DNA from 3 places in the Rhizobium sp. AP16 genome. Region 3 is predicted to be linked to each of the others. Evidence: riboswitches for the same ligand, from Rfam matches in the RefSeq annotation. Region 3 holds a riboswitch; each other region holds the start of a gene.
What was found. A riboswitch is a leader RNA that binds a small molecule or an ion and turns the genes downstream of it on or off. The one in region 3 is predicted to bind cobalamin.

Region 1 (4,704 bases), on a different contig from region 3:
CCAGAACATGATGCCGCGCGCCTGTTCGGCCGTCGCCGCCTTGGTGACAATGAAGGAGGTGAGCGCGTTGAAGAGTTGCGAGCCCACGACCCCTGCCAGGATGATCGCGGCCGTTCCGCGCCCCGCCCTGACAGCCAGCAATGCGACGAGAGCGAAGGCGACGAGCGCACCGAGGAAAGCCCCCATCGGCATCGTCAGGAAACCCGCGCCCAGACCGAGGATCGCGACACCGACGGCGCCGGTAGAGGCGCCGGCGGAAATGCCGAGGATGTAAGGATCGGCCAGCGGATTGCGCAGCAGCGATTGCAGCACGACACCGGACAGGGCAAGCGCCGTGCCGCAACAGGCGGCCACCACCGCGCGGCTCAGCCGATAGCTCCAGACGATACCCTCATCGATCGGCTCGAGCGGATAGCCAGCACCCCAAAGCCGATTGGCCACGGTCTTGGCGACGGTCTCAAGCGGGATCGAGGTCTCGCCGATCGCCGCACCCAGCCAGAGCGCGGCAACAAGAATGGCGAGCGCCAAGGCGACGGCACCCGTTCGTCCGATCGATGAAAGGGCGCGGTTCACTGCGTCAGGCCGGCCGCGGCGATAGCATCAGCAAGTGCCTCGATGCCTTCGATCGTACGGATGGTCGGGTTCATCGCCTGCGCATCCATCTCGAAGACATGGCCACTTTTGACGGCGGGCATCAGGCTCGCGACAGGGTCCTTTTCCAGGAATTTGCGCTTGGCCTCCGCGCTATCCAGCGGATAGCGACGGCGTTCCATCGCAGCCGCCACGATCATGCTTGGATTGGCCTTGGCAATCGTCTCCCAGCCGACCGTCGGCCACTCATCATCGGTCTCGATGATATTCTTGATGCCGAGCGCCGACATGATGTAGCCCGGCGCGCCATTGCGGCCCGCCACGTAGGGATCGGCATCCTTGGCGCTGGAGAACCAGAAGACGGCAGAAAGCTTGCCCTGTGCGGAAGAAACCTTGGCGCGGGCTGCCGCTTCGCGCTGCTTGAGATCGGCGACCACTTCCTCGCCTTTGTCCTGCACATTGTAGATCTTCGCGAGATCGCGGATCTCCTGATAGACGAGATCCATAGTGAAGACCTGATGGCGGACGCCATCGCTGGAGCCGGAGTTCTCCTTGCCGACGCAATCGGACGGCGATGTATAGACCGGGATGCCTAGCTCCTCGAACTGTTCCGGCTTGGCGACCACGCCTTCCGGTCCCACCTGCCACTGGAACTGAACGGTGACGATATCCGGCTTCTTTCCGACGACGCTTTCGAAGCTCGGATCGTTGTCGGCAAGGCGCTCGATCTTGGCGTTGACGTCCTCATAGCCCTTGAGAACCGGTCCAACCCAGAGTGCGGTGCCGACCACCTTGTCGGCAACACCGAGGCTGTAGAGGATTTCCGTTGTGCTCTGGCCGATAGAGACCGTGCGCGACGGCGCCTTCTGGATGGTGATCTGCCGGCCGCAGTTCTGGAGCGTAAGAGGGTAGCTGGTTTCCGCAGCTCCCGCCTGCCCCGGCAAGCCGGCGACGATCAACGACATCGCGAATAGGCCGGCGCGCAATGGCCGCTTGAAAATGGTCTTCATCATAATTCCCCGAAGTGATGTGAACGCCGCCCGAAAAGGGCGGTGGTGAAAGTCAGAATGCCCAACAGGCATTCCGAGCGGTCGAATGATCGTCAAAATTCGGGGAAGGCAGCGCATCAAGGCGCTGCGAAGCGTGAAGGATGGTCATGTCCTGCTCCTGTTTCGGGCATCCCCGCCCGTGACAATGGATAGATCTTCGACGGCAGGTCTCCTGGCTCACGGATATCAGTCGTCCATCTGCCTTCCCGCGCCTGATCGGCGTAGTGGCATGGCGCCTTTCGGCACCACGAGGATGGACGGCAATCCGCTTACAGTTGCGGGGGCAGCCACGGTCTTGGTCCCTTTTGGGTCGTCCTCACCGTGTTCCCTATTAATCCCCTCGGAGTCATCGTCGGGGAACCGTCGCTTCCAGTTATGCCAAGCACGACGGTTGCGTCAAGCCGCGAAGTCGCCCACTTGAAAATACCCCTCGCGGCCAAGCCTCCGACCATCATCGATCTGGATATCATGATAAATTCCCATAGTTACGTAATAACATTACGTTTGCTACCAAACTTTCTGAGAGCTGTCCAGTTTGCACGATCCGTTTTATGAAATGCTGTGGAATAGTCGCCGAGACTGGCGTGACTAAGCAATGCGATAGGTGACGGCTGCCTGCCGGTTTGGCGCAGATATGATGATCGGGCTACAGATATCTCGGGCTTGATTTCATACGAAATCCGGACTGAGGCACCGTGATACCAAGTTCACTCCCTTGGAAGGCCCTCCGGCCGGAGATGCTTCTTGAGCGCGGCGATGCGGAAGATGGCGTTCGGAGCGCCATATCCCCGATAGTCATTGCGCTGAACGATCTCGAAGAAGAAGCCCTCACCGAAGGTGCCGCTATAGAGCTGAAAGAATTCGCCATGCTCGTCACGGTCATAGAGAATATTCTCCACTTTCAGCCGCTCAGTCAGCTCAGGATCGAGACCAAAGCGGGCTTCGACGTCACCGTAATAGTTCGGCGAGATCGGCAGAGGCTGAAAACCATTCTTCCGCAGCGCTTCGGCCGTCTTGAAGATGTCGGCGGTCTGGAAAGCGAGGTGCTGTACGCCAGAGCCGAATTTTTCTGCGATGAAGTGACCGGCCAGCGTGCGGCGGTTCTCTGCCCCGTTCAAAGTAATCCGCAGCGTGCCGGCGTCATTCTCCACCACCTGGCTGCGCACCACGCCGGCCGGATCGATGATGTCGACCATCGGCGTCTTGTGGGTCTCGAAGATCGAACTGTAGAAGAGAAGCCAGGTCAGCATCTCGTCATAGGCAACCGTCTGGGCGATATGGTCGACATGCAGGAGGTGGGCCGGAGCGACCTCCACGTCGTCCTCGACGGTCAGAAAATCGATTTCGGCGAAATGGCCGAGATCGCCCTTGTCGTCGATGAGATAGATCAATCCGCCGCCCACGCCGCGGATCGCCGGCATCTCCACTTCGCCCGGGGCAACCGGCTGGCCGAAGGGCTCGGCGCCGAGAGCGACCGCCCGAGCAAGCGCGGCCTGGGCATCGTCTACGATGAGCGCCATCGCATAGGCCGAAGTGCCATGTACGGCGAAGGAAGAATTGGCAAATCCGGCGCTGTCGGTATTGACGAGAATACGGATATCGCCCTGCTGAAAGAGGCTCACCGTCTTCGTCCTATGCACCGCCACCTTGCGGAAGCCGAGCGTGCGCAGGAGACCGATGAGATCGCCCGCATCTTCCTCGTCGGCGGAAAATTCCACGAAACCCACACCTTTGACAGAAGCCCGGTCAGGCATGGCCGCGACACTCAGGCCGCGGGCATTGGGATTGCGGCGTACCTGGTCGCCAAGATAGATCAGCGAGCGATATCCGTCAGCCGCGATCGAGCGCGACGAGCCGCCGCGGAACTGGTCGTTGAAGATCTCCAGTGAGAAATAGCCGTCATAGCCGGTCTCGGCAACAGCGATCGCGAAGGCCGTCACCGGCAGATCGCCCTCGCCGGGCATGTTGCGGAAGTGCCGGCTCCAATAGAGCAGGTCCATGTCGATGAGCGGCGCATCCGCCAGCTGGACGATGAAGATCTTGTCCTTCGGAATGGAGCGGATCGAGTTGATGTCGATCTTCCTCGACAGCGTGTGAAAACTGTCGAGGATCAGGCCGATATTGGGATGGTCGGCGCGGCGCACGATTTCCCAGGCGTCACGATGGTCGTTGATGTGCCGCCCCCAGGCCAGCGCCTCGTAGCCGACCTTCAGGCCGCGTTTCGCGGCGCGCTCGCCGAGTTCATGGAAATCGGCCGCCGCCCGATCGATACCCCCGAGCGAAGCCGGCGAGACATTGGAACAGACCAGCACGAGATCGGTGCCGAGTTCCTGCATAATATCGAACTTGCGTTCTGCCCGGTCGAAGGTCCGCGACCGCAGCGGCTCCTGCATGCCCTCGAAATCGCGGAAGGGCTGAAAGAGCGTGATCTCCAGCCCGTGGTCGCGCACCATCCGCCCGACATCCGCCGGACTGCCGTCGAAGGCCAGGAAATCGTTCTCGAAGATTTCCACTCCGTTGAATCCCGCCCGCGCAATCGCCTCAAGCTTTTCCGGCAGTTCGCCGCTGATCGATACAGTCGCAATCGACGTCTTCATTGTGGTCAAACCTCCGTGTCGGGGTTGAGTCCCCAGAATGATATCTGCGCTTCGAGCTGCGCGAGCGTCATTTGCGCACCGGGCTGTATGCGGATGCCGCGCGCCTCGGCCGCCCGCAGCCAGTCGGTTACCTCAGGCTTGGTCACCGCTTCCGCGACCATCTGCAAATCGGGAAGAGAATCGAGCGGGAAAGGATGAGGATCGGCGACCGACATGCCGGTCGGCGACGCGTTAATGGCGATATCCACCTTCAGATCGTCCGGAAGATGATCGAACACGGCAATCGCCGGATGATCTGTCCGTATCCGGTCGACGATGGCTAGGCTCTTGGCCGGATCCCTCTCGATAACGACGATGGCGGCCGCACCGGCTTCCGCCAGCGCATGGTTGATCGCTGAACCCGCGCCGCCGGCACCGACCACCAACACGGCTTTGCCGCTGACGGCCATGCCATTCTGCTCTAGGGC
Region 2 (4,704 bases), on a different contig from region 3:
GCCAGCCGATCACCGCGATCGTGGCCAATGGCAATGCGGCGCTCCGCTGGCTGTCGGCAACGCCTCCCGACCAGGAGGAGGCCCGGCGCGCGCTCGACAGGATCGTCAAGGATGCCGGTCGCGCCGGCGAGGTGATCGGCCGTGTCCGCAGCCTCGTTGCGCGAACATCTCCATCGCGCGACAGCATCGACATGGCCGAGACGATCTCGGAAGCGCTGGCGCTCGTCCGTAGCGATATCCGCGAAAACCATATCCTGCTGCGCACCGAACTTGCCAATGATCTACCATCCGTGACGGGCGACCGGGTTCAGCTGCAGCAGGTGATCCTGAACTTCGTCATCAATGCCATCGAAGCGATGGCGGGCGTCGATGCGGAGAAACGCGAACTGCTGGTCAGCGCCGCAGCTGACGACAGGAAGATAACCATCAGCGTGCGCGACACCGGCATGGGCGTGCCGCCAGCCGCTTCCGACAGGATGTTCGAAGCCTTCTTCACGACCAAGACGACAGGAATGGGGATGGGGCTGGCGATCAGCCGGTCGATCGTCGAGGCGCATGGCGGTGCGGTCTATACGGCGCCCAACTTCCCGCATGGCGCGGTGTTCGGCTTCATCCTGCCGTCGGATACCGGAGCAAGAGGATGATCATGCCGGAGCAGAAACCGACCATTTATGTCATCGACGACGATCCCTCCGTCCGGGATGGGCTGGACAGCCTCCTGCGCTCAGTCGGCTATGACGTCAGCAGCTTCGCATCGCCACGGGATTTCCTGAAGCATCGACGATCCGACGGTCCGTCCTGCCTTGTCCTTGACGTCAGGATGCCGGATGCAAGCGGCCTTGATTTCCAGGACGAGCTGGCAAGAACCGGCAATCCCCTGCCCATCATATTCCTGACCGGCCACGGCGATGTGCCGATGTCCGTGAGGGCGATGAAGGCCGGGGCGGTGGAGTTTCTGCTCAAGCCCTTTCGGGAACAGGATCTTCTCGACGCCATTCGGCAAGCTTTGGAAAAGGATCGCACCCGGCTTCGCCAGGACGCTGCTACGACCGATTTGCGGGAGCGATTTGCGACGCTGACGGCGCGCGAGCGTGAAGTGATGGCGCTTGTCGCCCGCGGACGCCTCAACAAGCAGATCGCCGCCGAACTCGGCCTCAGCGAAATCACCGTGAAGGTCCATCGCGGCCAGGCGATGCGCAAGATGCAGGCGGGATCCGTCGCCGATCTCATCAGAATGGCCGACGCGCTCGGATAGTCGGAATGTCTGTCCAAGGCACGATCAAAACCGTGCCTTGGCATTATGCTTTGGCCCGCCGCCTACATTGGTCGCGGCGGATGATACCGGAGCCTCAATTGAGGGCCGGGCAGCCGCGTCGATTGGCAAAGACCATGCGGTCGGGACCGCCATCATTCCAGCCACGGACAACAATGCGTCGCCCATTGTTTTCGACCGAATCAATGCGGCGGAAACCTTCCTGGCGGGCGGCATCCATAAGGTCGCGCCGGCTGCAACCACCACGGTCACCACGGTCACGATCTCTGCGCGGGCCATCCCAGTCCTGATCCTGGCGGCGGTCCCATCTTGGCGGCTGCCTGTATCCATCATCGTCGCCGTAATACTGCGCCATGGCGACAGATGGCATCAACTGCGTTGCGGCCAAGCCGGCCAACGCGATGAAAGAAACTCGTGCAAAACGTCTAAACATCCTTCGCTCCTCACTCTGATATCGATGGCATGGATGGGTGATATTGCACTCTACATGAACGCTATCCGAACAAACCGTTCATACAGTCCCAACGCGATCGTCTCCAAAAGCATCGCCCCATAATGCTGCATTTCCCCAGATATGAAAACTAGGGTTGCGTGCCGTGAAGGCAAGCGTCCGCCAGAAGCGTCGCAGGATCATATAAAGATATCTTTATATCTCTTGACGACAGCAACACATTCCGACATCCTGCGTGCCATCGTGGTTCTGCGGATCGTCTGATCCGGAGCTAAGAGGGAATTCGGTCAAGACATCTGCAATGTCCATGCCGGAGCTGCCCCCGCAACTGTAGGCGGTGAGCCGCCATCCGATCAAAGTCACTGAGGAAGACGCCTCGGGAAGACAGGATGGTGGTGACGACCCGCAAGCCAGGAGACCTGCCGCGATAGATAACGTCCACGGGCGGGGTGTCCCGGTGTGCCGCTTTGCGATCGGCACCCCTGTGCCTTTCGTCGATGCGTCATTCCAATGCCTTGCCCACAACCCTCGGGGTAAGGAAAATGACCATACTGACTGCGAATCTCGGCTTTCCACGCATCGGACGACACCGCGAATTGAAATTCGCTCTGGAATCCTGCTGGTCCAGGCAATCGGACCGCGCCGCTCTTTTCGATGTCGCCAAGACACTTCGCGCCGACAATTGGCGGCTACAGAAGGAGAAGGGGATCGCCGTAATTCCCTCCAACGACTTCTCGCTTTACGATCATGTCCTCGATACCGCCGTCATGGTCGGCGCCATCCCGGCGCTCTACGGCTGGAGGGGAGGCCCGGTCGATCTCGACACCTACTTCGCCATGGCACGCGGATCGACGGGCGGCGGCCATGGCGATTGCGGCCATGTCCACCATCATCAAGGCGCGCCGGCGCTCGAGATGACCAAATGGTTCGACACCAACTATCACTACATGGTTCCGGAAATTGGGCCGGACCAGGCTTTCGAGCTGACGGCCAACAGGCCGCTGGAAATGTTCCGGGAAGCAAGGGCGCTGGGAATCCATACGCGCCCGGTCTTGCTGGGGCCGATCACCTTGTTGAAGCTCGCCAAGAGCAAGGAGGAGGATTTCGAGCCGATCCGGCTTCTGGACCGGCTGCTTCCCGTCTATGCGAGGATACTCGCCGAACTGAGCGCGGCCGGCGCGGACTGGGTCCAGATCGACGAGCCAGCGCTCGTGCTTGATCTGACCGACGAAGACAGGAGCGCTTTCGCACACGCCTATGAGGCTTTCCACAAACTGGTGCCCAACCTCAAGATCATGGTCGCCACCTATTTCGGAGCGATCGGCGATAACCTGCCCATCGTACTCGCCAGTCCCATGGCGGGGCTGCATATCGATCTCGTCCGAGCGCCGGAACAATTGAGCGAAGTCCTGGCGAAGCTTCCGCCAAATCGCGTTCTGTCACTCGGCGTCATCGACGGCCGCAACATCTGGCGGGGCGATCTTGTGAAAGCCCTGGATCATCTGGAGCCGGTCGTTGCCGCGATTGGAGCCGACCGGGTACAAATCGCGCCTTCCTGCTCACTTCTCCATGTGCCGATCGATCTTGAGCTCGAGACGGCGCTCGATGCCGATCTTGGACGCTGGCTGGCTTTCGCGACACAGAAGCTCGACGAGGTCGTAGCTCTTGGGCGCGGTCTGTCCGACGGACGAAACGCCATCGGCGACGCCCTTGCGGCTTCTGCCACTGCCGCGGCATCGCGGGCATCCTCGCCGAAGGTTCACGATCCCGTGGTCGATGGTCGTATCAAGGGCCTCGACGCTTCCATAAAGCGCAGACAAAACGCGTTCCTTCGTCGCAAGGCTATCCAGGAAAAACGGCTCAAACTGCCCCTGTTCCCAACCACGACGATCGGGTCGTTCCCGCAGACGGCCGAGGTGCGCAAGGCCCGAGCCGCGCATGGGAAGGGAACCATGAGCTATGTGGACTACGATGCCTTCCTGAGAAAAGAGACGGAATCGGCAATCCGCTGGCAGGAGAAAATCGGCCTGGATGTCCTCGTTCACGGTGAGTTCGAACGCAACGACATGGTCCAATATTTCGGGGAGCAGCTTTCCGGGTTCGCGTTCACCCAGCATGCCTGGGTCCAGAGTTACGGCTCGCGCTATGTGCGCCCGCCGGTCATCTATGGCGACGTATCCCGCCCAAGGGCGATGACGGTCCAATGGTGGCGTTACGCCCAGTCTCTCACGGAAAAGCCCGTCAAGGGCATGCTGACCGGGCCGGTAACGATCCTGAACTGGTCTTTTGTGCGTAACGATCTTCCGCGAAGCGCGGTGTGCCGCCAGATTGCCCTTGCGATCCGGGACGAGGTTGCCGACCTTGAAGAGGCAGGCGCCTCGATGATCCAGATAGACGAGGCAGCCTTGCGCGAGGGTCTGCCGCTGCGAACGTCGGACTGGAAGATCTATCTCGACTGGGCGGTGGAATGCTTCCGGCTGTGCTCGACGGGCGTTTCCGATGAGACGCAGATACACACGCATATGTGCTATTCCGAGTTCAACCACATCATAGACGCCATCGCCGCAATGGACGCCGATGTCATTTCCATAGAGACCTCACGGTCGAAGATGGAACTGCTCGATGCATTCCGGACATACAAGTACCCGAACGAGATCGGACCGGGCGTCTACGATATCCATTCGCCGCGCGTTCCCGAGGTATCGGAAATGACCGAGCTGCTCGACCTTGCCCGTCTGCGGCTGGGCGATGCGCAGCTCTGGATAAATCCTGATTGCGGATTGAAGACCCGCAAATGGGACGAAGTGAGGCCGGCGCTCGTGAACATGGTTCATGCGGCTCGTCTGCTTCGCCTGTCGGCCCAGGCCCGGACAACGGCATCGGCGTCCTGATCCTCAGCAGAGCAACGCCTCCCCCTGCGGCGGCGCTGCTCTATCCCCACGAAACGCGACGGCACATCATCATATCGATTGACGAAATT
Region 3 (4,704 bases):
TGTCGCGGAGCTGTTCGTTGCGCGCGCCGAGCAGCAACACATTGCGGATGGCGATCTGCGGATCGTGTGTGTGGAAGAGCACGCCGTTGCCGCGCACCTCGCGATTGATCGTCAGCTTCTTCTTCGAAGCGTCCTCATCCGGCCTTATAGCGACGGCGAAATACATCCGCGAATATTTCAGGCTGATGTCTTCGAAGAAATTATCGTTCTGGCCGAGGCGGGCGAAGAAATTGGCGATGTAGAAAGCCCAGCTCACTTCCTCGTACTGCGCAAATTGCGTCCGCGCGGCGGTGACATGGCAATAGCCGAGATGCGGTGTGTCCCTGAGCGTGTGATGGAAAATCAGTTTCGGAAAGCGGATCGACTGGTGAAAGCTATTGAGCCGGCCATGGGTTGTCTCGCCGGCGTTTCTGAGCTTGGTTGCCGTGCGTTCGGCCACTTCCTCGAAGGTGAGGTAACGCCGTTCTTCGGCGAGCCAATGCGTCTTGTCGCGATTGATACGCCCGGTGCGCAGGAATTCCGTATACCCCGGTGCCGGCAGCGTCGGCTCCGGGTCGGCGGGTTTCTTGGCATCGAAATATCTGAGCTTTGCCATGCCGGCTCGCGATGGAGATCTGGATACCGAATGATAGATCATCTAGCTTGAGCCGGGCTTGCTGATGGATCGCTGAAGAGGACCAGAACCATGCCCGGCATTACCGATCTCAAGCTGCTGCTTGCCGGCATGAAGCCGGATCTCGTCGAGGGCGAGTTCGTCTATTGCAGTGTGCCGGCCTCGTCGCTGGCGGATTACATTCATATGAATCCGGTTGGACTGTTTCAGGAAAGGGAAGGTGTGACGCTGATCCTGCCGGTCGAGGTGGCCCGACAAGCGGGGCTCCCGGCCGAGCCTGCGATGCGGATGATCACCCTCGACATTCACTCCTCGCTGGAAGCCGTGGGTCTCACGGCTGCGCTTGCGACGGCGCTGGGAAACGAGAGGATCAGCGCCAATGTCGTTGCCGGCTATTACCATGATCATATCTTCGTGCCGGCGGCCGATGCCGGGCGCGCAATGGCGGCACTGCAGGCGCTTTCCGTCGTGTAATATCCGCTCTGAAGCCTGTTCGCTGACGGGTCTGTCGCAATTAAGACAAGGCGCCGCGGACGCAGAGAGGCCGGCGCGGGAAACGATGCTCTTCACAGGAGCATAAGGATTTGAATTATCTTCCGATATTTCGGCCGCGAGGTCTCTGCGAAACTCTTCTTGGGCCTGTCGTCAATTTCGAAGCGGATGTCGCATTGCAGCAGAGCGGCGAGAGGGGCGCAGATTATGATGGTATCAATCTCAAGGTGCCGCCCGCTAGGGGGGCGGAGAATTGGGAAGCCGGTCGAAATCCGGCGCTGCCCCCGCAACGGTGGTGGAGTAAGGCATGGCGAATGAAGCCACTGGGCTTAAGACAGCCTGGGAAGGTGCCATGGGGTCCTTTGGGGGACCGCTCCAGAGCCCGGAAACCAGCCTTGGGGAGACTGATTTACTGACCGCGGCGGGCGGTCGGGACATTGCGTTGCGGTCGTTCGCGGCCGATCGTGCATGTCCTCTGCCTGCTGATCGCTACCGCGCAAGGATAGGCAAATGGACATCAGCAGCAACGTTTTGCGGCAATTGAAGAACCGCCGCGAGGGCTTCAGCCTGGAGCAGCCCTTCTACACCGATCCGGATTATTTCAAGCTCGATATGGAAATGATCTATTATCGCGACTGGCTGTTCATCGGCCATGATTGCGAAGTGCCGCGCGCCGGCAACTATTTCACCGTCCAGATCGGCGATTATCCCGTCGTCATCGTTCGTGGCCGCGATCAGGTCATCCGCGCCTTCCACAATAGCTGTCGCCATCGCGGCTCGCGCGTGTGCACGTCCGAGCGCGGCTCTTCGGCAAAGCTCGTCTGCCCCTATCATCAGTGGACCTACGAACTGAACGGGAGCCTGCTCTTTGCCCGCCATATGCCGGAGGATTTCGACAAGAGCGAGTTCTCGCTGAAGCCGGTCCATTGCGAAAGCATTGGCGGCTATATCTTCATCTGCCTTGCAGATCAGGCGCCGGACTTTGCGCCGTTCCGCGCCATGGTCGAGCCCTATCTCGTCCGCCACCGCCTCGGCGAGACCAAGGTCGCCTTCGAAAGCACGATCATCGAGAAGGGCAACTGGAAGCTCGTCTGGGAAAACAATCGCGAATGCTATCATTGCGCGGCCAATCATCCCGAACTCTGCCGCACCTATCCGGAAGCACCGAGCGCGACCGGCGTGCAGGGCGCCAAGGACGATCCGGTGATTTCGGAGCATTGGGCGAAGTGCGAGGCGGCGAATCTTCCAAGCGAATTCCGCATGTCGCCGTCCGGCCAGTTCCGCGCCGCACGCATGCCACTCATCCAGGATGCCGAGAGCTACACCATGTCGGGCGCGCGCGCCGTGCAGAGGCCGCTCTCCAACGATGTGCTGGAAAGCCATATCGGCACCTTGCTGCTCTTCCACTATCCGACGACGTGGAATCATGTGCTCGCCGACCATGCGATCACCTTCCGCGTGCTGCCGCTCGGTCCCGAGCAAACGCAGGTCACGACCAAATGGCTCGTCAACAAAGATGCGGTCGAAGGGGTCGACTATCGTATCGACGAACTCACCCACGTCTGGACCGAGACCAACGATCAGGACCGCCGGATCGTCGAGGAAAATGCCTTCGGCATCCGCTCGCCCGCCTACCAGCCCGGCCCCTATTCGCCGGAAGATGAAGGCGGCGTGATGCAGTTCGTCGAATGGTACGCGAATTTCATGATCAACCGGCTGCAGGGCGATCAGGCCAAGCTGTCGGCGGTTGCCTGAGTTATGAACATGACCGTCTCCCTCCGCCATCAGCACCTGGACCAGATGAAGCCCTGGAGCGACAGGCAGCATCTGCTCGAATGCCTTTCGGCAACGCCGGAAGCACCCGATGTGATGACCTTCACCTTCCGCTCCGACAAGGACAACTGGTTCCGCTATCTGCCGGGCCAGTTCGTCACCCTGGAGCTGCCGGCGGCTGCGGAGCCGGTCATGCGTACCTATACGCTGTCCTCGACCCCGTCGCGCCCGCTCTCGGTCGCCATTACGGTCAAGGCGCAGAAGGACAGCATTGGCACGCGCTGGATGTTCGAGAACCTGAAGCCCGGCATGCGTGTCAAGGCTTTCGGTCCGCTCGGCGATTTCAGCCATATCCGTCATCCCGGCGAAAAATATCTCTTCGTTTCCGCCGGCTCCGGCGTCACGCCGATGATGGCGATGACGCGCTACATGTCCGATACCGCGCCGCTATCCGACATCACCTTCATCAATTGCTCGCGCAGCCCCGCCGACATCATCTTCCGTTCGGAGCTGGAATATCTCGCGCGCTTCATGCCGAACCTCGATCTCGGCTTCATTGTCGAAGGCTGTGGCCGCACCGATCTCTGGTCGGGGCTGAAGGGCCGCATCGACAAGGCGAAGATCGGGCTGCTGGCGCCCGATTTCATGGACCGCACGATCTTCTGCTGCGGCCCGGAAGTCTTCATGGACGCCGTCCGTTCCATGCTGGTAGCCCACGGCTTCGACATGACGCGCTATCATCAGGAAAGCTTCCAGCCGGCGCAGGCGGCAACGCCGCTGGCCGAAGTCAGCGATGACGCCTCGACGGAAGCGGCGACTTCGATCAGCTTCACCATGGCTGGCAAGGATGTTCCCTGTGCGCCGGGCCAGACGATCCTACAAGCCGCGCGCGGCGCTGGCGTGCGTATCGGCGCGGCCTGCGAGTCGGGCCTCTGCGGCACCTGCCGGGTGATGAAGCTCTCGGGCGAGGTCGAGATGAGCCACAATGGCGGTATTCTCGATGACGAGATCGAGGAAGGTTATATCCTCGCCTGCTGTTCGCGTCCTAAGACGGATGTGCAGATCGAAGCCTAAAAATCCTGGTAGTTCAATTCATTGATCTCGACCGGTTCCGAGCGGCGGGTAGATGCCGTGACGACGGGGTCGACCATTAATGAAATGAGTGTCTGCCGCGGACCATTGCAGCTCGGCGCCTTGGCGATCATCATGTCGGGCGCCGGCATCGGCTTGGTGGGCAGGAGATCGCCCTGTGGCCAGACCTTGGCCAGTTGCAGCTTGGTCATCGGCACGACGTTGACGTCGATGTCCTTCAGTGTTCCCGGCACCCTGTAGGGACAGCTCTTGTCCGAGCAATTGTCGGAGGAGGCAAACTGCCAGAGGGCATAAGTGTCCCAGTTGCCGAGCGGGAAAGTGCCCTTCACGTCGGATTTGTAGCGAGCATACCATAGCGGTAGCCGCGCCAGGATCGGGTAATCCTGGCGGTGGTCGGCGATGTATTGAGCGGTATTGTGGTTGGTATAGAGGATCGGATAGCGCCCGGTCCTCACCTTGATATGGCCGACGAAGACCTGCGCGTCGGAGAGCGACATATATCGCAGGACATCAAGGCCCTCGATATCGAGCACCATCAGTTCGTCCGGTTTCGGATCGGCGTAATCGAGAAAATGATTGGCCTGGTCGACCGGATTGCCGGGTCGTCCGAGATGATAGGCGCCCCATAGCAGCCCGTTCATTTTCGCCAGCATCCGCCGCGTCTGATAGAGTTCGCGGCTGACCGCATATTTGCGCCACATGGTCTTGCAGTGCGCGAAGGTGTCGCCGGCATG

Region 1: it holds a riboswitch for cobalamin, as region 3 does, so the genes downstream of both, PMI03_RS07005 (ABC transporter substrate-binding protein) here and PMI03_RS30445 (aromatic ring-hydroxylating dioxygenase subunit alpha) in region 3, are expected to answer to the same signal.
Region 2: it holds a riboswitch for cobalamin, as region 3 does, so the genes downstream of both, metE (5-methyltetrahydropteroyltriglutamate--homocysteine S-methyltransferase) here and PMI03_RS30445 (aromatic ring-hydroxylating dioxygenase subunit alpha) in region 3, are expected to answer to the same signal.

What each region holds. Positions count from the first base shown of each region.
Region 1 is NZ_AJVM01000009.1:59,763-64,466, forward strand. Features, by position in the region: gene PMI03_RS07000 (iron ABC transporter permease) at 1-573, opposite strand, end outside; gene PMI03_RS07005 (ABC transporter substrate-binding protein) at 570-1,601, opposite strand; cobalamin riboswitch at 1,785-2,020, opposite strand; gene PMI03_RS07010 (bifunctional sugar phosphate isomerase/epimerase/4-hydroxyphenylpyruvate dioxygenase family protein) at 2,348-4,237, opposite strand; gene PMI03_RS07015 (shikimate dehydrogenase) at 4,243-4,704, opposite strand, start outside.
Region 2 is NZ_AJVM01000074.1:153,392-158,095, reverse strand. Features, by position in the region: gene PMI03_RS25770 (sensor histidine kinase) at 1-644, shown strand, start outside; gene PMI03_RS25765 (response regulator transcription factor) at 647-1,255, shown strand; gene PMI03_RS31215 (hypothetical protein) at 1,350-1,706, opposite strand; cobalamin riboswitch at 1,952-2,166, shown strand; gene metE (5-methyltetrahydropteroyltriglutamate--homocysteine S-methyltransferase) at 2,267-4,615, shown strand.
Region 3 is NZ_AJVM01000095.1:34,241-38,944, reverse strand. Features, by position in the region: gene PMI03_RS30460 (DUF6656 family protein) at 1-595, opposite strand, end outside; gene PMI03_RS30455 (ACT domain-containing protein) at 686-1,087, shown strand; cobalamin riboswitch at 1,314-1,518, shown strand; gene PMI03_RS30445 (aromatic ring-hydroxylating dioxygenase subunit alpha) at 1,616-2,860, shown strand; gene PMI03_RS30440 (hybrid-cluster NAD(P)-dependent oxidoreductase) at 2,864-3,952, shown strand; gene PMI03_RS30435 (glycoside hydrolase family 25 protein) at 3,949-4,704, opposite strand, start outside.